Regions from separate parts of the Bradyrhizobium sp. A5 genome, predicted to be linked through region 1. Evidence: predicted binding sites of a transcription regulator. Region 1 holds the regulator's gene; each other region holds the start of a gene.
The links. Region 1 encodes PhoB, which activates phosphate uptake and scavenging genes when phosphate is short. Its sites were predicted from a motif close to TGTCATNNANCTGTCAT; they were not measured.
Positions count from the first base shown of each region.

Region 2: the regulator PhoB is predicted to act here: its motif matches at 4,025-4,041, upstream of WHZ77_RS32655 (DUF2794 domain-containing protein).
Region 3: the regulator PhoB is predicted to act here: its motif matches at 4,835-4,851, upstream of WHZ77_RS05270 (YdcH family protein).

Region 1 covers NZ_CP148990.1:447,862-455,022, forward strand. Annotated here, with positions in the region: gene pstS (phosphate ABC transporter substrate-binding protein PstS) at 1-589, shown strand, start outside; gene pstC (phosphate ABC transporter permease subunit PstC) at 720-1,709, shown strand; gene pstA (phosphate ABC transporter permease PstA) at 1,714-2,559, shown strand; gene pstB (phosphate ABC transporter ATP-binding protein PstB) at 2,556-3,377, shown strand; gene phoU (phosphate signaling complex protein PhoU) at 3,389-4,105, shown strand; gene phoB (phosphate regulon transcriptional regulator PhoB) at 4,128-4,835, shown strand; gene WHZ77_RS02040 (GcrA family cell cycle regulator) at 5,103-5,615, opposite strand; gene WHZ77_RS02045 (aspartate aminotransferase family protein) at 6,067-7,161, shown strand, end outside.
Region 2 covers NZ_CP148990.1:6,905,424-6,912,584, reverse strand. Annotated here, with positions in the region: gene acnA (aconitate hydratase AcnA) at 1-2,549, shown strand, start outside; gene WHZ77_RS32660 (DUF1223 domain-containing protein) at 2,767-3,543, shown strand; gene WHZ77_RS32655 (DUF2794 domain-containing protein) at 4,105-4,473, shown strand; gene WHZ77_RS32650 (GNAT family N-acetyltransferase) at 4,494-5,024, opposite strand; gene WHZ77_RS32645 (Bax inhibitor-1/YccA family protein) at 5,250-6,041, opposite strand; gene WHZ77_RS32640 (ABC transporter permease) at 6,313-7,161, opposite strand, start outside.
Region 3 covers NZ_CP148990.1:1,126,607-1,133,767, reverse strand. Annotated here, with positions in the region: partial or broken gene WHZ77_RS05285 (glycerol-3-phosphate dehydrogenase C-terminal domain-containing protein) at 1-384, opposite strand, end outside; gene WHZ77_RS05280 (EAL domain-containing protein) at 452-3,136, opposite strand; gene WHZ77_RS05275 (NAD(P)/FAD-dependent oxidoreductase) at 3,342-4,445, shown strand; gene WHZ77_RS05270 (YdcH family protein) at 4,567-4,749, opposite strand; gene WHZ77_RS05265 (YdcH family protein) at 5,077-5,283, shown strand; gene WHZ77_RS05260 (hypothetical protein) at 5,413-5,625, shown strand; gene WHZ77_RS05255 (hypothetical protein) at 5,648-5,899, shown strand; gene WHZ77_RS05250 (GGDEF domain-containing protein) at 5,902-6,627, opposite strand; gene purE (5-(carboxyamino)imidazole ribonucleotide mutase) at 6,769-7,161, shown strand, end outside.

The sequences.
Region 1 (7,161 bases):
GAACGTGAAGCTGCCGTCGGACGCGATCACGGTCGTCCGCCGTTCGGACGGGTCGGGCACCACCTTCAACTTCACCAACTATCTCTCCAAGGCCAGCGCCGACTGGAAGAGCAAGGTCGGTGAGGGCACCGCGGTCGAGTGGCCGGTCGGCGTTGGCGCCAAGGGCAACGAAGGCGTGTCGGGCAACATCGGCCAGACCAAGAACTCGATCGGCTACGTCGAGTACGCCTACGCCAAGCAGAACAAGCTGACCTACACCGGTCTCGTCAACAAGGCCGGCAAGACCGTGCAGCCGACGGTCGAAGCCTTCCAGGCGGCCGCGTCCAATGCCGACTGGGCCAAGGCTCCCGGCTACTACGTCATCCTGACCGACCAGCCCGGCGAGAAGTCCTGGCCGATCACGGCGGCGACCTTCATCCTGATGCACAAGGATGCCACCGACAAGGCGGCCTCGAAGGAAGCCCTCAAGTTCTTCGCCTGGGCGTTCAAGAGCGGCGACAAGATGGCCGAAGAGCTCGACTACATCCCGATGCCCGACAGCGTCGTGAAGCTGATCGAGAAGACCTGGTCCTCCGACATCAAGAGCTGAGCGCTCTTGTCCCGGACGCGGTGCCGGGATCCGCAAGACGTCCGCTCCGGATCGGCTTCGCGCCGTATCCGGAGCGCAAGACCGACAACAAGCGTATATAAAACGGGTACAGGGGATCGGCGTGGCTGAGATGGCTGTCGAGAGCAATGTAGTTGATGCCGCCGGACCTTATGACCGCGCCAAGGCGTTGAGCGCGTTCAAGCTCGGGGATGTCACCTTTTACTGGATCACGCGCCTGAGCGCGATCTCCGTGCTGCTGATCCTCGGCGGCATCATCCTGTCGCTGATCGTCGGCGCCTTCCCGGCGATGAAGGAGTTCGGCCTCTCCTTCCTGTGGACGCAGCGCTGGGCGCCGTCGGCTGATCCGCCCGTGCTCGGCGCGCTCGGCCCGATCTACGGCACGCTCGTCACCTCCTTCATCGCGATGCTGATCGCCATTCCCGTCGGGATCGGCATTGCGATCTTCCTGACCGAGCTCTGCCCGCAATGGCTGCGCCGTCCGATCGGCATGGCCATCGAGCTGCTCGCCGGCATTCCCTCGATCATCTACGGCATGTGGGGCTTCTTCGTGCTGGGCCCGTTCCTGGCCAACAGCTTCCAGCCCTTCATGATCAAGATCTTCGACGGCGTTCCCGTGCTGGGTGCGATCTTCGCCGGCCCGCCGTCCTATCTCAGCCTCTTCAACGCCGCGCTGATCCTCGCCATCATGGTGCTGCCCTTCATCACCTCGATCTCGGTCGACGTGTTCAAGACGGTGCCCCCGGTGCTGAAGGAAGCGGCCTACGGCGTCGGCTGCACCACTTGGGAAGTCGTCCGCAGCGTCGTCATCCCCTACACCCGCGTCGGCGTCATCGGCGGCGTCATGCTGGCGCTCGGACGCGCGCTCGGCGAGACCATGGCGGTGACCTTCATCATCGGCAACTCGTTCCGCATCTCCGGGTCGATCTTCGCGCCGGGCACCACGATCTCGGCGGCGATCGCATCCGAGTTCGCCGAAAGCGACGGCCTGCACCAGTCCGGCCTGATCCTGCTTGGCCTCTTGCTGTTCGTGTTGACGTTCTTCGTGCTCGCAGCCGCCCGGCTGATGCTGATGCGCCTGGAAAAGAAGGCGGGGAACTAGCGCCATGAACCCGATCTATTCACGTCGCCGCCGCAAGGATTTCATCGTCCGCGGTCTTTGCTTCGCGGCTGCCGCCTTCGGCGTCACCTGGCTAGCGCTGATCCTGATCACGCTGCTGTACAACGGCCTTGCGGGCCTGAACGTTCAGCTGTTCACCGAGAACACGCCGCCGCCCGGATCCAACGAGGGTGGCCTGCTCAATGCCATCGTCGGCTCACTGATGATGACCGTGATCGGCGTCGGCATCGGTGCGCCGCTCGGCATGTTCGCCGGCACCTACCTCGCCGAATACGGCCGCAACGATCGCCTGACCTCGGTGATCCGCTTCATCAACGACATTCTGCTCTCGGCGCCCTCGATCATCATCGGCCTGTTCATCTACGGCGCGGTGGTGGTGCCGATGCGCGGCTTCTCGGCGATCGCGGGCGCGCTCGCGCTGGCCGTCATCGTCATCCCGGTGGTGCTGCGTACGACCGAGGACATGCTGCTGCTGGTGCCGAACGCGCTGCGCGAGGCGGCCTCGGCGCTCGGCCTGCCGCGCTCGCTGGTGATCAAGCGGATCGCCTATCGCTCGGCCCGCGCCGGCCTCATCACCGGCGTACTGCTCGCCACCGCACGCGTCGCCGGCGAGACCGCGCCGCTGCTCTTCACCGCGCTGTCGAACCAGTTCTTCAGCCTGGACCTGACCAAGACGATGGCGAACCTGCCGGTCACCATCAACAACTTCGTGCAGAGCCCCTACGCCTACTGGAAGCAGCTGGCGTGGAGCGGGGCCCTGCTCATCACCCTGACTGTTCTTGCCCTGAATATTGGTGCGCGCATCCTTGGCGCCGAGAGGACCGCAAAATGAGTGAGCTTTCCGTATCGATGAGCGCGGCCGGTGGGTTGCCCCAGGCGCCGGTGCTGCCCGAGGCCCCGGCCAAGGTGACGGTGCGCAACCTGAACTTTTATTACGGCGAACACCACGCGCTGAAGAACATCAACCTCGCGCTCGGCACCAACCGCGTCACGGCGTTCATCGGCCCGTCGGGCTGCGGCAAGTCGACCCTGCTGCGTATCTTCAACCGGATGTACGACCTCTATCCGGGCCAGCGCGCCACCGGCCAGCTCATGCTCGACCAGACCAACATCCTGGACCCCAGGCTGGACCTCAACCTGCTGCGCGCCCGCGTCGGCATGGTGTTCCAGAAGCCGACGCCGTTCCCGATGACGATCTACGAGAACATCGCCTTCGGCATCCGTCTCTATGAGAAGATCTCGAAGTCCGAGATGGACGACCGCGTCGAGAAGGCGCTGCGCGGCGGCGCGCTGTGGAACGAGGTCAAGGACAAGCTCAACGCGTCGGGCCTTTCGCTCTCGGGCGGCCAGCAGCAGCGCCTCTGCATCGCCCGCACCGTCGCGGTGCGGCCGGAAGTGATCCTGTTCGACGAGCCGTGCTCGGCGCTCGATCCGATCTCGACCGCCAAGGTCGAGGAGCTGATCCAGGAGCTGTCCGAGAACTACACGATCGCGATCGTCACCCACAACATGCAGCAGGCTGCGCGCGTCTCCGACAAGACCGCCTTCATGTATCTCGGCGAGTTGATCGAGTTCGACGACACCAGCAAGATCTTCACGTCGCCGACCGATCGGCGCACCCAGGATTACATCACCGGCCGGTTCGGTTGAGGAGACGGGACATGGGCACTGAACATACCGCAAAGGCCTTCGACACCGACCTGCAGGAACTCACCCGGCTGGTCGCGGAAATGGGCGGCATCGCCGAGCGCATGATCGTCGATTCCGTCGACGCGCTGATCCGCCGCGACGTCGCGCTCGGTCAGCGCGTCGTCGCCATCGACGCCGAGCTGGACGCGCTGCAGAAGAAGATCGAGGAGCGCGCCGTTCTCACCATCGCGCGCCGCCAGCCGATGGCGGTCGATCTGCGCGAGATCGTCGGCGCCATGCGGGTTGCGACCGATCTCGAGCGCATCGGCGACCTCGCCAAGAACATGGGCAAGCGCGTCGCGGCGCTGGAGACGGATTTCCATCCGCTCAAGCTGTTCCGCGGCCTCGAGCACATGACCGACCTCGTGCAGCAGCAGGTCAAGTCGGTGCTGGACGCCTACGCCGCGCACGACCTGCCGGCGGCGATGGCGGTGTGGAAGGGCGACGAGGAAGTCGACGCCATCTGCACCTCGCTGTTCCGCGAGCTCCTGACCTACATGATGGAGGATCCGCGCAACATCTCGTTCTGCATCCATCTGATGTTCTGCGCCAAGAACATCGAGCGTATCGGCGATCACGCCACCAACGTCGCCGAGACCGTGTTCTACATGATCGAAGGTCAGGCGATCACCGACAAGCGGCCGAAGGGCGACATGACGACCTTCGCCACGACGGTCCCGAATACCTGACGACTTGAGGAGCCACGACCCGATGGGCGCACGCATTATGGTGGTTGAAGACGAGGAAGCTCTCACCGAGCTGCTTCGCTACAACCTCGAAGGCGACGGCTATGACGTCGAGACGGTGATGCGTGGCGACGACGCCGACACCCGTCTCAAGGAGCACATTCCCGATCTGATCGTGCTCGACTGGATGCTGCCGGGGCTGTCCGGCATCGAATTGTGCCGGCGGCTTCGCACCCGGCCGGAGACCAAGCAGCTGCCGATCATCATGCTCACCGCGCGCGGCGAGGAGAGCGAGCGGGTGCGGGGCCTTGCGACCGGTGCCGACGACTACATCGTCAAGCCGTTCTCGGTGCCGGAGCTCCTGGCGCGCGTGAAGGGCCTGCTGCGCCGCGCCAGCCCGGAGCGGCTCGCCACCGTGCTGGCCTACGGCGACATCGAGCTCGATCGTGACAAGCGCCGCGTGGCGCGCTCGGGCCGGCCGATCGACCTCGGCCCGACCGAATATCGCCTGCTGGAGTTCTTCCTGGAGCATCCCGGCCGCGTGTTCTCGCGCGAGCAACTGCTCGACAGCGTCTGGGGCCGCGACATCTACATCGACGAACGCACCGTCGACGTGCATATCGGCCGCCTGCGCAAGCTGCTCAATCTCGGCCGCGAGCAGGACCCGATCCGCACCGTCCGCGGCGCCGGCTATGCGCTCGACGATCGCTTTGCGAAGGCCGAGCAGACGTAAGGCGGTTTAGCGGCTGTTGGCTTAGCGAGCTGCGGCAACAATTTCCGTCGTCATCCCCGGGTGCGCGCAGCGCGAGCCCGGGATCCATAACCACAGGACGTGGTTTGGCGAAGACTCGGAGCGACCATCGCGCGCAACAATTGCGCCCTGTGGTTATGGATACCCGCGCCCCGCGCGCAATTGCGCACTAGGCGGGGATGACACCGAGGAATTGGAGCCGTCATCGTGTGACGGCCGCCGCGTTGACGATCAGAGAATTCCGCTACCTCAGCGCGGACCCGGCTTCGCCGGCGCGCGCCGGCGATCCGCTGCCGGCTGATACGCAACCCGCGAGTGCTGGGCGCAATAGGGCAGGCCGGAGAGCGCCTTGCCGCCGCAGAAGAAGAAATCCGGGCTCGAGGGATCGCCGACCGGCCAGTGGCAGGTCGCCTCGTTGAGCTCCAGCAGCGACAGCCGCTGGCTCATCGGCACCACGTTGTCGTAGGTGACCGGTTCGGCCTCGACCTCGACCTCGAAGGCCTGTGCCAGCGCGGTGTTGCCGCGCGCGATGGGCCGGCTCACCCGCATCATGTGCTGGGCGGGACGCGCCTTGCGCGGCCGCGGCGCAGCGGATGAAGGGCTCTTGGCGCGGCCGGACAGGCCGAGCCTGTGCACCTTGCCGATCACGGCGTTGCGGGTGACATTACCGAGCTCTGCCGCGATCTGGCTGGCCGACAACCCGGCCTCCCAGAGCTTCTTCAGTTGCTCGACGCGATCATCCGACCAGGTCAAAACCGTCATTGCACCCTTTCCTTCGCCGCGCGCCTCCATCCTGGGGCTGCACTGCGAATGCCTAAGCCTCGAAAAACCCGTGCCGTCAGAATCCCTTAAGGCTCGCCGGGCACCGAGAGCCGCCCGAACGTTTACGCCGGTACATGAGGACTTAGAGATCAGAACTGCCGCACGAGATGTCGTATCTGACAAGCCAAACGCTACAATATGGCGTGACTCACGCGCAAGAGTCCGCCGACTCGCTTCCACATGTTCCGTGGCGAAATCCCGCAAAATCGCCACCGCAAGACTACGGATTCAGCGTTTCGCGAGGCTTTCCGGGCGGCATTGACACCCGTTTCACCAAGCATAAGATAGTCCCGCGTGCCGCCCTTAAAAGGCGGCACGTTTCGTTTTCCGGGCCGGTGAATGGTGCGTTGCGTAATGCACGCTCACCGTCCGCAACATTCAAGTGACAGTCATGACTAACAGCGCAGCGCCGCATTTGCTCCCCGTTTTCGCCAGGTCCGACCTCGGTTTCGAGCGCGGCGAAGGCTGCTGGCTGATCGCGACCAATGGCGAGCGCTATCTCGATTTTACTTCCGGCGTGGCGGTGAATGCGCTCGGCCATGCCCATCCCGCGCTGGTCAAGGCGTTGCAGGAGCAGGCGACCAAGCTCTGGCACATGTCGAACCTGTTCCAGAGCCCGGACGGCGAGAAGCTCGCCGCACGCCTGTGCAATGAAAGCTTCGCGGACTTCGTGTTCTTCTGCAATTCCGGCGCCGAGGCGTTGGAGGGTGTGATCAAGCTGGTCCGCCATCACCACTTCTCCAAGGGGCATCCGGAGCGCTACCGCATCATCACCTTCGAGGGCGCCTTCCACGGCCGCACGCTGGCGACGCTGGCGGCGACAGGATCCGCGAAATATCTCGAAGGGTTCGGTCCGCCGATGGACGGTTTCGACCAGGTCCCGCACGGTGACATCGAGGCCGTGAAGAAGGCGATCGGTCCGCAGACCGCCGGCATCCTGATCGAGCCGATCCAGGGCGAGGGTGGTGTGCGTTCGGCGACGCCTGCCTTCCTCCGGGCATTGCGCCAGCTCTGCGACGACAAGGGGCTGCTGCTGGCGTTCGACGAGGTGCAGACCGGCATGGGCCGCACCGGCGATCTGTTCGCGCATCGCCGCACCGGCGTCACACCTGACGTGATGTCGCTGGCGAAAGCGCTCGGCGGCGGCTTCCCGATCGGCGCGGTGTTGGCGACCGCGGACGCAGCTTCCGGCATGGGCCCCGGCTCGCACGGCTCGACCTTCGGCGGCAACCCGCTCGCGATCGCGGCGGCGAATGCCGTGCTCGACGTCATGCTCAAGCCCGGCTTCTTCGACCACGTCCAGCGGATGTCGCTGCTGCTCAAGCAGAAGCTCGCCTCCGTGATCGACCGCCATCCCGACGTGGTCAGCGAAGTGCGCGGCGAGGGCCTCCTGATCGGTATCAAGGCCGTGGTGCCATCCGGCGATCTCGTCGCGGCGTTGCGGAGCGAAAAACTGCTCACGGTCGGCGCCGGCGACAATGTCGTG
Region 2 (7,161 bases), 620 kb from region 1:
CGGTCAAGAAGGCTGATATCGTCGCGGTCTCGAAGTGGCTGCGCAAGAAGTCGCTGGAGCATGAGATCGCGTTCCGCCCGGCGCGCGTGCTGATGCAGGATTTCACCGGTGTTCCCGCGGTGGTCGACCTCGCCGCGATGCGCAACGCGATGCAGAAGCTCGGCGGCGATGCCGAGAAGATCAACCCGCTGGTGCCGGTCGATCTCGTCATCGACCACTCCGTGATCGTGAACTTCTTCGGCGACAACAAGGCGTTCGGCAAGAACGTCACCGAGGAATACAAGCAGAATCAGGAGCGTTACGAGTTCCTGAAGTGGGGCCAGAAGGCGTTCTCGAACTTCTCCGTCGTCCCGCCCGGCACCGGCATCTGCCACCAGGTCAATCTCGAATATCTCTCCCAGACGGTCTGGACCAAGAAGGAGAAGATGACGGTCGGCAAGAAGACCGGTACCTTCGAGGTCGCCTATCCCGACTCGCTGGTCGGCACCGACTCGCACACCACCATGGTCAACGGTCTCGCCGTGCTCGGCTGGGGCGTCGGCGGCATCGAGGCGGAAGCCTGCATGCTCGGCCAGCCGCTGTCGATGCTGCTGCCCACCGTCGTCGGCTTCAAGCTCAAGGGCGCGATGAAGGAAGGCGTCACCGCGACCGACCTCGTTCTCACGGTCACGCAGATGCTGCGCAAGCTCGGCGTAGTAGGCAAGTTCGTCGAGTTCTTCGGCCCCGGCCTCGATCATCTCTCCGTCGCCGACAAGGCCACCATCGCCAACATGGCGCCCGAATATGGCGCGACCTGCGGCTTCTTCCCGGTCGACGCTGCCGCAATCGACTATCTCAAGACCTCCGGCCGCGCTCCGGCGCGCGTCGCGCTGGTGCAGGCCTATGCGAAGGCGCAGGGCCTGTTCCGCACCGCCAAGTCGGCCGATCCGGTGTTCACCGAGACGCTGACGCTCGACCTCGGCGACGTCGTGCCCTCGATGGCCGGTCCGAAGCGCCCCGAAGGCCGCATCGCGCTGCCGTCGGTCGCAGAAGGCTTTTCGCTTGCCCTCAACACCGAATACAAGAAGGCCGAAGAGCCGAACAAGCGCTTTGCCGTCGAAGGCAAGAATTTCGACCTCGGCCATGGCGACGTCGTGATCGCCGCGATCACCTCCTGCACCAACACCTCGAACCCGAGCGTGCTGATCGGCGCCGGCCTCCTGGCCCGGAACGCAGCCGCGAGGGGTCTCAAGGCAAAGCCGTGGGTGAAGACCTCGCTTGCGCCGGGCAGCCAGGTGGTCGCGGCCTATCTCGCCGATTCCGGTCTCCAGAAAGATCTCGACAAGGTCGGCTTCAACCTGGTCGGCTTCGGCTGCACCACCTGCATCGGCAATTCCGGTCCGCTGCCGGAGGAGATCTCGAAGTCGATCAACGACAACGGCATCGTCGCGGCCGCCGTGCTCTCCGGTAACCGCAACTTCGAAGGCCGCGTCTCGCCGGACGTGCAGGCGAACTATCTCGCTTCGCCGCCGCTGGTCGTCGCGCACGCGCTCGCGGGCAGCGTCACCAAGAACCTCGCCGTTGAGCCGCTCGGCGAAGGCAAGGACGGCAAGCCAGTCTACCTGAAGGACATCTGGCCGACGACCAAGGAGATCAACGCGTTCATGAAGAAGTTCGTGACCGCGGCGATCTTCAAGAAGAAGTATGCCGACGTGTTCAAGGGCGACACCAACTGGCGCAAGATCAAGACCGTCGAGAGCGAGACCTATCGCTGGAACATGAGCTCGACCTACGTGCAGAACCCGCCCTATTTCGACGGCATGAAGAAGGAGCCGGAGCCGGTCACCGATATCGTCGAGGCCCGCATCCTCGCCATGTTCGGCGACAAGATCACCACCGACCACATCTCGCCGGCCGGTTCGATCAAGCTCACCTCGCCCGCGGGCAAATATCTCAGCGAGCACCAGGTGCGTCCCGCCGACTTCAACCAGTACGGCACGCGGCGCGGCAACCATGAAGTCATGATGCGCGGCACCTTCGCCAACATCCGCATCAAGAACTTCATGCTCAAGGGCGCCGACGGCAACATTCCGGAAGGCGGTCTCACCAAGCACTGGCCCGACGGCGAACAGATGTCGATCTACGACGCCGCGATGAAGTACCAGCAGGAGCAGGTGCCGCTGGTGGTGTTCGCCGGCGCCGAATACGGCAACGGCTCCTCGCGCGACTGGGCCGCGAAGGGCACGCGTCTGCTCGGCGTGCGCGCCGTGATCTGCCAGAGCTTCGAGCGCATCCATCGCTCCAACCTGGTCGGCATGGGCGTGCTGCCGCTGACCTTCGAGGAGGGCACCTCATGGTCGTCGCTCGGCCTGAAGGGCGACGAGAAGGTCACGCTGCGCGGCCTCGTCGGCGATCTGAAGCCCCGTCAGAAGCTGACCGCGGAGATCGTCTCCGGCGACGGTTCGTTGCAGCGCGTTTCGCTGCTCTGCCGCATCGATACGCTGGACGAGCTCGATTACTACCGCAACGGCGGCATTCTGCACTACGTGCTGCGCAAGCTCGCGGCCTGAGCGCGAATTTGTGAACGGTGGCTCACTGCGACGTGAGTAGAAGGTTAAACGAGGGCGGCCTATCACAAGGCCGCCTTCGTGCGTTACGGCGCGCTTTCGATGGCCCCGCCCGGCGGAAAGCCTCGCCCTGGACGGTTTGATGCGCGATGCCCGTAAGACTACGGTGACCATCAGGCGATAGGATATTCCGCAACGCGTGCGAGGTGTGACGTTCGACATGACTGCAATGATGGCCTCTAATCTGGTTTCGCGCTGGTCCGGTGCACTCTGGTCGGGAGCACTCGGCATCTGCGCTATCGTCGCCGTCATTCGTCCCGCGCACGCCGATCCTCGTGCCGTTGTCGAATTGTTTACCTCGCAGGGCTGCTCGTCCTGCCCGCCCGCCGACAAGATCATCGGCGACCTCGCCAACGATCCCTCCGTCATCGCACTGAGCATGCCGATCGATTATTGGGACTATCTCGGCTGGAAGGACACGCTGGCGGATTCCCGCTTCTCGGCGCGGCAGCGCGCCTATTCGCGCATGCGCGGCGACCGTGAGGTCTACACGCCGCAGGTCGTTGTGAACGGCTCCACGCATGTCATCGGCAGCGACCGCGCCGGCATCGAGAATGCGATCGGCAAAACTGATAAGGGCACGGGCGTGATGAGCGTGCCGGTGACGATGTCGCTCTCGGGCAAGCAGATCAACGTCTCGGTGGCCGCGAGCAATGAGCCGGCGGTATCGCATGGCGAAGTCTGGATCTGCTCGATCGCCAGGTCGGTGCCGATCGCGATCAGCCGCGGCGAAAATCGCGGACAGCAGGTCACCTATCACAACGTCGTGCGCAACCTGCTGAAGGTCGGCGACTGGACCGGCCGTCCGGAGAGCTGGACCGTGCCGATCGAGAACCTCACGCGCGACGGCGTCGACGGCGCGGTGGTCTATGTCCAGGACGGCAGCCGCGAGAAGCCGGGGCCGATGCTCGGCGCGGCGTACACATCGCTGCACTGAAGCGTAAAGATCGTCACAGAAAAAGCAGCCTCTCGTCATTCCGGGGCGCGCCTCTTGGCGCGAGCCCGGAATCCATTTCTCAGCTCACATTGTTGATCGATGGATTCTCAGGTGCGCAATTGCGCACCATAGCTCGCGCTACGCGCGCCCCGGAATGACTGCAAATCGAAACATCCCGACACAAACAAAAAAGGACCAACTTGCGTTGGCCCTCCTTGTCGTGCGTACAGACCCGATCCTGTTCGACCCCGGGGGGCTGGGGGCTGAGGAATCCGGAACCGAAAGGACCGGGCCAACGCACACAGCTCTTTTCGCAATGCAGGGCGGCGGGCGCTTGGCGGAAAAGCGGCGATACTATGATTCCTGCTAACGATCCCGTGACGGTTCGTCGCGACAGAGTTCCACTCTTGCGTGTGCTGTGATTCGCACGCGATTCAATGAGTTGAGTGAGGAGCCTCTTGCGGCCGGGAACAGTTGGCGCGATCATGCAATTGTCATGATCCGCGGTTCCGGGGACGGTCTTCGCGGAGGCGATCATGTTGATGCGACAGGAGGCGTTCCATGAGTCTGTCGGAGGATGCCGATCCGAGCGAGCAGCGCGCGGCGGCGCGCCCCGCCGCTGCGAACACGCAGCTGACCCGGGTGACCTTCAACCGGCTCGAGCTGCACCGTATTCTCAATCTCTACGGCCGCATGGTCGCCGACGGCGAGTGGCGCGACTACGCCATCGACTTCCTGAGGGATCGCGCCGTGTTCTCGGTCTACCGACGTGCCTCGGAAGTGCCGATCTATCGCATCGAGAAGGATCCGCGGCTCGCGCGCAAGCAGGGCATGTACAGCGTGATCTCGGCGACCGGCCTGATCCTGCGCCGTGGCCACGAACTCGAGCGCGTGCTGCTGGTGATCGATCGGAAATTGGCGGTGGTGTAGCCGCCATCGGAATGACAATCCTACTTCCCCGGTACCGTGCTTGCGCCCTCGCCGAGGTCGCGCTGCATCATCACCGTGTCCAGCCAGCGGCCGAATTTAAGCCCGACACTGGGATGCGTGCCGATCATCTTGAAGCCGCCTTTGGTGTGCACGCCGATCGAGCCGGCATTGGCGGAATCGCCGATCACCGCGATCATCTGGCGGAAGCCGCGCGCCTCGCATTCGGTGATCAGCCGCTCCAGCAGAAGCCCCCCAATGCCGCGGCGGTGGAAGCTGGGGTCGAGATAGATCGAGTTCTCGACCGTGAAGCGATAGGCCGGCCGCGGCCGGTAGGCGCCGGCGTAGGCGTAGCCGGCGAGGCGGCCGTCGAGGATGGCGACGAAATAGGGGTAGCCACCGTCGATCAGCGCGCGATAGCGCCGCGTCATCTCGGCGAGGTCAGGAGGCTCCAGCTCGAACGTCGCGGTGCCCTCGCGGACAGCCTGCTGGTAGATGGCGGTGATGGCGGGGAGGTCGGCCTCGAGCGTGGGCCTGATTTCGGGTGCGGACATGGGGCAAGATTAGAGCCTTCCCGCGACGGCTGGAAGAGGCAACGACGCTGCCCCACCCGTCATTGCGAGCGCGGCGAAGCAATCCAGAAATGCGTCCGCGGAGGGACTCTGGATTGCTTCGTCGCAAGAGCTCCTCGCAATGACGGTCGCTTGTGGCCGCGCCCGGCCCAAACAAAAACCCCGGCCTCTCGGCCGGGGTTCGTGTCCGTTCTCTCAGGCTGGCGCTTAGTCGCGCTGGCCGAGGAGCTGCAGCAGCAGCGTGAACAGGTTGATGAAGTTCAGGTAGAGCGACAGTGCGCCGGTGATGGCCGCACGCTCTGCGATGTCGCCGCCGGCCGAAGCGTAGCCGTAGATGTAGTCGTTCTTCAGCCGCTGGGTATCCCAGGCGGTGAGGCCCGCGAACACCAGCACGCCGACCACCGAGACGATGAACTGCAGCATCGTGCTCGCCAGGAACAGGTTGACCAGGCTCGCGAGGATGATGCCGATCAAGCCCATGAACAGGAACGAGCCCATCCCGGTGAGATCACGCTTGGTGGTGTAGCCATAGAGGCTGAGCGCGCCGAAGGTCGCTGCCGTGATGAAGAACACCCGAACGATCGAGGTGTGCGTGAACACCAGGAAGATCGAGGACAGCGAGATGCCCATCAGCGCCGCGAACACCCAGAACAGGATCTGGGCGGTCGACGGGGCCAGGCGGTTGATGCCTGCCGAGATCACGAACACCATGGCGAGCGGCGCGAGCATGAACAGCCACTTCAGGGGGCTGACGAACATCGCGTAGCCGAACGGCGTCAGGAACAGCTTGCCGACGCGGACGGCTTCCGGGGTCGGAACGTCGGTCACGGCGGCCATGTAGACGCCGAGCGCGGCCAGGCCGGTGATGGCCAGGCCAATGCTCATGTAATTGTAGATGCGCAGCATGTAGGCGCGCAGGCCGGCATCGACCGTCGCGGCGTCAACACGCCCGGCGGCCCTGCCGAAAGGAGAAGCGTAGTTACGGTCTAGGTCCGACATGGTCGAATTCCCATTGGTTGGTCCGGTCCGGCACGAGGGTCGCCATGCCGCCGGTTCGTCAAATTCTATCTCGGATACCGCTGTGGGCCGTCATTAAATTTGGCTCACAATCGGGGCTCCGAACCCACTCGATATGTGGGAAACTAACACATTCGCCGCAACGGTCCACGCGCGGCTGAATGTCGCCCTCTCCTGCAATCTCGGCGAGCGGACGTGGTTAATCGCAGGAATCGTGCGATTTCGCTCCCACAAGGCCAGCCGCTACCATTTGTCACAAATTGCGCAACACCGTGGCGGGCTTTTTGTTCAACGCCAGGAGCGTGCCGGCGAGCCCAAGCCCGACCGTGACGATGAGGGCGGCCGCGACCACGCCGGCCGCGCTGCCGGCCTGCCAGACGAACGTCAGCGTCATCAGCCGCGTCACGATCATCCAGGCCGCGACGCTGCCGGCGATCACGCCGAACACCGCGGTCGCGAGCCCGATCAGGAGGTATTCGAGGGCGTAGGCGCCGAGCAGGCGCAGCCGGGTCGCTCCCAGGGTCTTCAGGATCACCGCATCATAGACCCGGTGGCGATGGCCGGCGGCGAGCGCCCCGCCCAGCACCAGGATCGCCGAGATCAGGGTCACGGCGCTGGCGCCGCGGATCGCGAGCGCCAGATTGGTCACGACCGCGCCGACCGTCTCCATCACCTCGCGCACGCGCACGCTCGTCACCATCGGATAGGCGTCGGCGACCTGCTTGATGATCTTGCCGTCGCCCGCGGCAGTGCCGCCGGATTCCGTCAGGGTCGCAATATGGGTGTGCGGCGCGCCCTTGAAGGCGTTCGGCGAGAACACCAGCACGAAATTGATGCCGAGCCCCTGCCAGTCGATGGTGCGCAGATTGCCGATTTTGGCGGGAATGTCGCGGCCGAGCACGTTGACCACGACCTCGTCGCCGAGCTTCAGGCCGAGGCCGTCGGCGATCTTCTTCTCCATCGAGACCAGCGGCGGGCCGGAATAGTCGGCGCGCCACCATTCGCCCTCGACCACCTTGGAGCCCTTCGGCAGCTCGGCGGTATAGGTCAGGCCGCGGTCGCTCTGCAGCACCCACTCCGAATCGGTGGTCGGCTTGAGCTC
Region 3 (7,161 bases), 680 kb from region 1:
GCGCCAGCGGTCGCAGGCGAGGTCGACTTCAGGGTCGAAACGGTCCCAGGCGAAATCGCCGCCGGGCAGCGCGGCACCGGCGGTCCAGCGCGGCGACATCGGATAGAACGGAGTCAGCCGCGTCACTGCCCGTTCCGCGCGCAGGCGCGACGTCGCGACGTCGCCGCCGAACATCGTGATTAGCGGCGCCTTGCGCCGGCGCGCGTGGAACAGCGTGGTGCCGTCGCGCCGCCGTGCGGACGCCAGCGTCAGATTGACGCCGGAGACCGCGCGGATCACGTCGGTCGGCGCGACACGCTCGCGGAAATAGCAGCTGGCGGGGTCGCAGAGATAACTGACATCGGTCCCCGGCATCGCCACCATCGCGGGATCGCCGGTGAGGTCCGCCACCGATGATCGCGAGGTCGTAATCCGCCATGAAGCCGTCGAATGGGAGCGAAGCGCTCCATCATTAGCCGGTCTTGAGCGCAAGCTCCATCGTCTCGGCGCGACCGACGAGGCCGGCATATTTCCCGATCGGCAGCGGCTTGCCGAGCAGATAGCCCTGCACGCCGTCGCAGCCCTCCCGGGCGAGGAAGGCAAGCTGGTCGACCGTCTCGACACCCTCCGCGACGATCGACATGTCGAGGCCGTGGCCGAGATCGATCACGGCGCGCACGATCGCGGCCGATTGCGGGTTGCGGCCGAGATTGATGATGAAGGCGCGGTCGATCTTGATCTTGTCGAACGGGAACGCCTGGAGGTAGCTCAGCGAGGAATAGCCGCTGCCGAAATCGTCCATGGAGATACGCACGCCGAGCGCCTTCAGCCGGCGCAGCAGTGCGAGGCCCCGATCGAAATCCTCGATCAGCACGCCCTCGGTGATCTCGAGCTCGAGCCGGCCGGGCGAAAGCTCGGTCTCGAGCAGGATCGAATGCACCAGCCCGACCACGTCTCCGTGCATGAACTGAGCCGGCGACAGATTGACCGCGACCTGAAGCGGCTTCGGCCAGGACGCCGCCTCGCGGCAGGCTTGGCGCAGGATCCACTCGCCCATCTCGACGATCAGGCCGCTCTCCTCGGCGATCGGGATGAAGTCGGCCGGTGAGACCTGGCCACGCACCGGATGCTGCCAGCGCGCCAGCGCCTCGAAGCCGATGATGTCGCTCTCGGCGACACTGTGGCGCGCGATGCCCTGCGGCTGGAAGGCCAGCGAGAGCTCGCCGTTCTTGATCGCGTTCGACAGGTCCTGATGCAGCACGCGGCGGTCGCGGATCTGCTGGTCCATCTCCGGCTGGTAGAGGCTGATCGTGCCGCGCGACTTCTGCTTGGCGCGGAACAGTGCCGCACCGGCATTGGCGAGCAGCGAGGCGCCGTCGGCGCCATTGTGCGGGAAGATCGACATGCCGGTGGTAACGCCGGCGCGAACCGCCCGGCCGTCGATCTGGAATTCCTGGGTGACGGCCTCGCCGACATGCCGCGCCAGCGCGAGGCCCGCTTCGGGCTGCTTGCCGTCGATGATGAGCCCGAACTCGTCGCCGGACAGGCGCGCCACCAGGCCGCCGCGCGCGACGTCCTGGAGACGCTGGGCGACCTCGATCAGCAGCTTGTCGCCGAGCGCATGGCCGAACACGTCGTTGACCTCCTTGAGGCCGTCGAGGTCGATCGAGAGGACCGCGAATTCCTCGCCGGTGCCCTCGCAAGCCTCGATCATCTGGTTCAACGCCTGCAGGAAGGCCGCGCGGTTCGGCAGGTCGGTGAGGCCGTCGTGATAGGCCATGTGCGCCATGCGCGACTCGGTCTGCCGGCGGTCGGTGACGTCCTCATGGGTCTTGATCAGATATTGCGGCTCGCCGGCATCGTCGAGCACGGTGGCGCGGCGAGTGAGGAACAGGCGCAGCCCGGCCTTGGTCGAGATCGGGTGCTCCTCGGAGATCATCCCGCGCTTCTTGATCGCGGCTTCGTCGCGCGCGATGATCAGCTTGGCTTCCTTGGCATTGAAGATATCGGAGGCGGTCAGGCCGGTCGCCTCCTCGCGCCTGCGGTTGAGGATCGTCTCCGCGCTGCGGTTGGCGAGCAGATAGCGGCCGTCCTTGACCTGCTCCACGATCAGCGCCACCGGGATGTTGTCGACCACGAGTTCCAGGAACTTCTTCGTGCTCTCCAGCTCCTGCGACAGCGAGCGGCGGTCGGTGATGTCCTCGAACACCAGCAGCAGGAATTCGGGCTTGTTGCTCTCGTTACGGACCACGATCCGGATCGAGGCCACCATACGCCGGGTCGCGCCGCGCTCCACCTCGAATTCGTTGCGATATTGCCCGTCGGACGCCAGGAGCGCGGCCTGGTCGGTCGCCTCGATGCTCGCCGCCGATTTGGGCCCGAACAGCTCGCGCGCGTTCTTGCCGACGACCTGGTCTCGCGAAAAGCCCCAGAACCGCTCGTAGGCGCTGTTGGCGAAGATGTAACGGCCGTCCTCGATGCTCTTGGCGGCCACGCAGGCCGGCACGTTGTCGAGCACCGTTTCCAGGAACTGCTTGGTGGAGGCGAGCTGCCGCGACAGAATGCGCTGCTCGCTGACGTCAAGATGCGTGGCCACCGAGCCGCCGTTCGGCAGCACGAAATATTTCACCAGGATGGACCGCCCGTCCGGCAGTTCGGTGATCAGGCCGTTGGGACTCGCCGCCTTCTCGTAGAAATCGTCATTGGAGACGCCGAGAACGCCGCGCTTGCGCCGCAACTCGAGGATGTCGTAGCCGTTCATGCCGGTCCAGAGGTCCGAGCGCGACAGGCCGTAGATCTCGAGATAACGGTCGTTGCAGAAGATGATGCGCCGCTGCGCATCCGTCATCACCACGCCCTGGTTGAGACTGTTCATGGCCGAGGAGATGAACGCGTTGCGGCGCAGTTGCGACCGCTTGGTCCGGCGCAGCGAGGAATGGATCCACAGCGCGATTGCAACGAGGAACGCGCAGACGACGATGCCGCCGATCAGGGCTTCCCAGATCACGTTCGGATCGAGCTTGTCGAAATAGCTGGGCGCGGCCAAACTGTCCGACAGCGCAAAGGCACGCGCAGGCGCGACCGCGCCGACCAGGCACACGACGGCCTGCACAGCAATCAGTAGCGTGCCGCCCACGTGCCAGTTCTTCTCAGCCATCAGCCACCCGCGATTTCAACGTCGGATTGTCTGGCCTCGCCGGTTTGGATCGGGTAAACGCCTGTACGTGCAACAGAAAAATGTGACGCGAAATACGGCAATTGCCCTGACATGATAAATGCTTCCTTAATGGAAAATGGCCGCGCGGCCCGTTTGCCCGGCACCCAGATACGACCGGCCCCTCCAGCGAGCCTTCTGCACAACCATGGATAGGGTCGACTGCGTCGTCATCGGAGCCGGCGTGGTCGGGCTCGCGGTGGCTCGAAAGCTCGCCCAGGCCGGGCGCGAGGTGATCGTGCTCGAGCAAGCCGAGGCCATCGGCACCATCACCTCCTCGCGCAACAGCGAGGTGATTCATGCCGGCATCTACTACCGCGCCGGAAGCTGGATGGCGCGCATGTGCGTCAACGGCAAGCACGCGCTGTACCGCTACTGCGGCGAGCGCGGCATCCCGCACAGGAATTGCGGCAAGCTGATCGTCGCGACCAACCCGAGAGAGACCGAGAAGCTGCAATCGATCAAGGCGCATGCCGAGGCCAATGGGGTGCTCGACATGCAACTGCTCGCGGGCGAAGCTGCACGCGCGCTGGAGCCGGCACTCGCCTGCGACGCAGCGCTGCTCTCGCCGTCGACCGGCATCATCGACAGCCATGCCTACATGCTCTCGCTGCGCGGCGAAGCCGAGGCCGCCGGCGCCGCCTTCGCGTTTCACACCCCGCTGATCCGCGCCAAAGCGGCTGGCGGCGTCATCGAGGTCGAGGCGGGCGGCGAAGCACCGATGACGCTGCAATGCGACCTGCTCGTCAATGCCGCCGGGCTCTCGGCAACGAACGTGGCGCGCCACATCGATGGCATGCCGATCGACCGGATTCCGCCGGCCTATCTCGCCAAGGGAAACTACTTCAGCTGCAACGCCAAGGCGCCGTTCTCGCGCCTGATCTATCCGGTGCCCGAGCCCGGCGGACTCGGCGTGCATCTGACGCTGGACATGGCGGGACAGGCGCGTTTCGGCCCCGACGTCGAGTGGATCGAGACGATTGATTACGAGGTCGATCCATCACGCGCCGAGCGGTTCTATCCGGCGATCCGAAAATACTGGCCAACGCTGCCCGATGGCGCACTGATGCCGAGCTATTCAGGCATTCGCCCGAAGATCGTGCCGCCGGCGGTGGCCACGCAGGATTTCCTGATGCAGGGCCCGCGCGATCATGGCGTCGAAGGCCTGGTCAACCTGTTCGGAATCGAATCGCCGGGACTGACGTCGTCGCTCGCGATCGCGGATCACGTCGCCGAGCTCGCGCAAATCTAGGCGCCGCGCAAACATCGTCGCGGTCGCGCCGCATACGCGCCCTGCAGCAGGGATGAGCGCAATGGCTCTCACCCCTGCCTGAAAGGGCACGATCAAACTCTACGCTGTTACGGGGGGGTCACTAGTGGAGCGTGTCGCCGGTGTGCCTCAGACGCTCGATCTGGTCCTTGACCATCAACTTCCGGCGCTTCAACTCAACAATTTGCAGGTCGTCTGTTGAAAGGTGCACGAGAGCTTCGTGCAATTCGTGTTCGAGAGTTTTGTGCTTCCGTTCCAATTCAACCAGATGTGCCTGAATTGTCATTCGAAACCTCCTCGGTAGGGGTGAACCTTGGATTCGATCCGGACGAGGAAGTGTACATCACCGATTCGTTCTGTCGATGGGTATCCGTCGTCGCAGTGTCATTTTTGAAAATTCATATGTAACGAAGCGTGAGTAAGGAACCGTGCAGGAAAAATTCATGATATCAATGTGCTTGCGTAGCGCCGCAGCGAATCGTTGAACTATCTTGCGAGAGATCGGTGAGCGACGGCCCGAGATCGCTTGCGATCACGGCGCGCAAGGACGATAATTTTCACAGGGCATCCACAGCCTTAATCTCACGCCATCGGGTTTTCGGCCACCGCAGACATGACCAATGAAGACGAGCGTGAGCTCGAAGCCGAGCTCACCCGGTTGCAGCAGGAACACCGAGATCTCGATGCGGCGATCGATGCACTGCATCAATCGCCTGCCCCCGACCTATTGCGGTTACAGCGGTTGAAGAAGCGCAAGCTGTTGTTGCGCGACCGTATCCAGTTCATCGAAGACCAGATCACGCCGGACATCATCGCCTGATCCACAGGCGATTTGCGCGGCAGCTCGCCGCACCCGGAATCCGCTTGACTCCAAAAGAACAAAATAGGAACATTTAGACAGATCAGCGCCCCAGGAAGCGTCCGAGGAAAACTCGCGAGGACAACGCAGATGCCGGCCACCGCCCTTCTCGACAACAGCCATTATGAACAGGCCTGCGATCAGGCGATCGCGATGTGCGACGGCAATCTGCGCAGCACCATCAAGGCGCTGATCATGGCCAACGAATATCTGGAAGCCGAGCTTGAGGAATTGCGGGCGGCGATTTCAGCCGGCTGCATTCCGGAGACCTCGCGCAGCAAGATGCGGAGCAGCGCCGCCTAGCTTTGATGCCCGGAGCAACGCCATGTCAGATGTGACCTACTACGTTGCATTGCCTTTCCTGATCGATGCCGACGGATCGCCTGTTGCGGGCGCAGCCGAGGAATGCCAGAGCTCGACGGCCGCGTTGCGGCGCGCCGAGATTTTGTCGCGCGGTGCGGGCCATATCGGCGCGGTCGCTTTCTGCCGCAGCGGCGATCCCATGACCGGCGAATTCGGCGACGCCACGCTGCTGCGCAAATTCGGCAACGTGCCGGAAGACCTCGCGACACTGTAAAGTCAGCTACTGACCAGCCTGATCCGCGGCTCGTGCCGCCGGTGCGCCTTGCGCACATACATGGCGGCATCCGCCTCCTCCAGAGCGCGGCCCGCATCGGAGTGCGCGCCCAGCAGCGCAACACCGGCGGACGCGCCCGCGGTTACGTGCTGGCCGCGAAAGGTGAACGACAAATCGTCGATCGCCTGTTCGAAGATCGCGGCCTTCGCCTTGGCATCGGTCTCGCTGAGATTCCACAGCAGCAGCGCGAACTCGTCGCCGCCAAGCCGGCCGACCACATCCGAGGCCCTGACCTGCTGCGTCAGCGTCGCCGCGATCGCCTTGAGCACCTCGTCGCCGGCGGCATGACCGAAGGAATCGTTGATCGGCTTCAGCCGATCGACATCGAGCACGATCAGAGCGCCGCTGGCGCGATAGCGCTTCATGTAGGCGATGGCGCGCCTCAGCTCGCGCTCGAAACCGCGCCGGTTCGGAATCTCCAGCAGGAAATCGGTGTCGGCCGCGGCTTCCAGTTCCGTGACCCGCCGCTGCGCCTCCTTGAGTTTGCTCCGCAGGCCGCGGATGGTCGCCTTGGTGTCGGCGGCCGCCGACGCACCGCGCCGGGCCTGCTTGGCCGGACGCTTCGCCGGAGGTTTGGCCAACCGCCCGGGAACGGCTTTGGATCGGCTGGCGCGGGTCTTCCGGCCCTTTTTGGCCTTCGCAGCGCTCGCCCTTGTGGGTTTCTTCATGGGCATCCTGCTCAATGAAGGCTTGCGGGGATTCACCAAGACAGGATAGTGCATTCCCTTCTCCTTGCCACCGCCTTGCGAGCCACCGGCCGGAACCTTTAATCTGGCCTATCTTTCTGTTTTCCGGGCACAATTGACGTCATGACCGCGCCGATCGCCATCATTATGGGAAGCCAGTCGGACTGGGAGACGATGCGGCACGCCGCCGACACGCTTGCAGCACTGGGCATTGCCGCCGAGACCCGCATCGTTTCGGCACACCGCACCCCCGACCGGCTGTTCGCCTTCGCCAAGGGCGCCAAGGCGGCAGGTTTCAAGGTCATCATCGCCGGCGCCGGCGGCGCTGCCCATTTGCCCGGCATGGCGGCGGCACTGACGGAACTGCCGGTGCTTGGCGTGCCCGTCGAATCCAGGACGCTCAAGGGCATCGATTCGCTCTATTCGATCGTGCAGATGCCCGCGGGCATCCCGGTCGGCACCCTCGCCATCGGCAAGGCCGGCGCGATCAACGCGGCGCTGCTTGCCGCGGCCGTG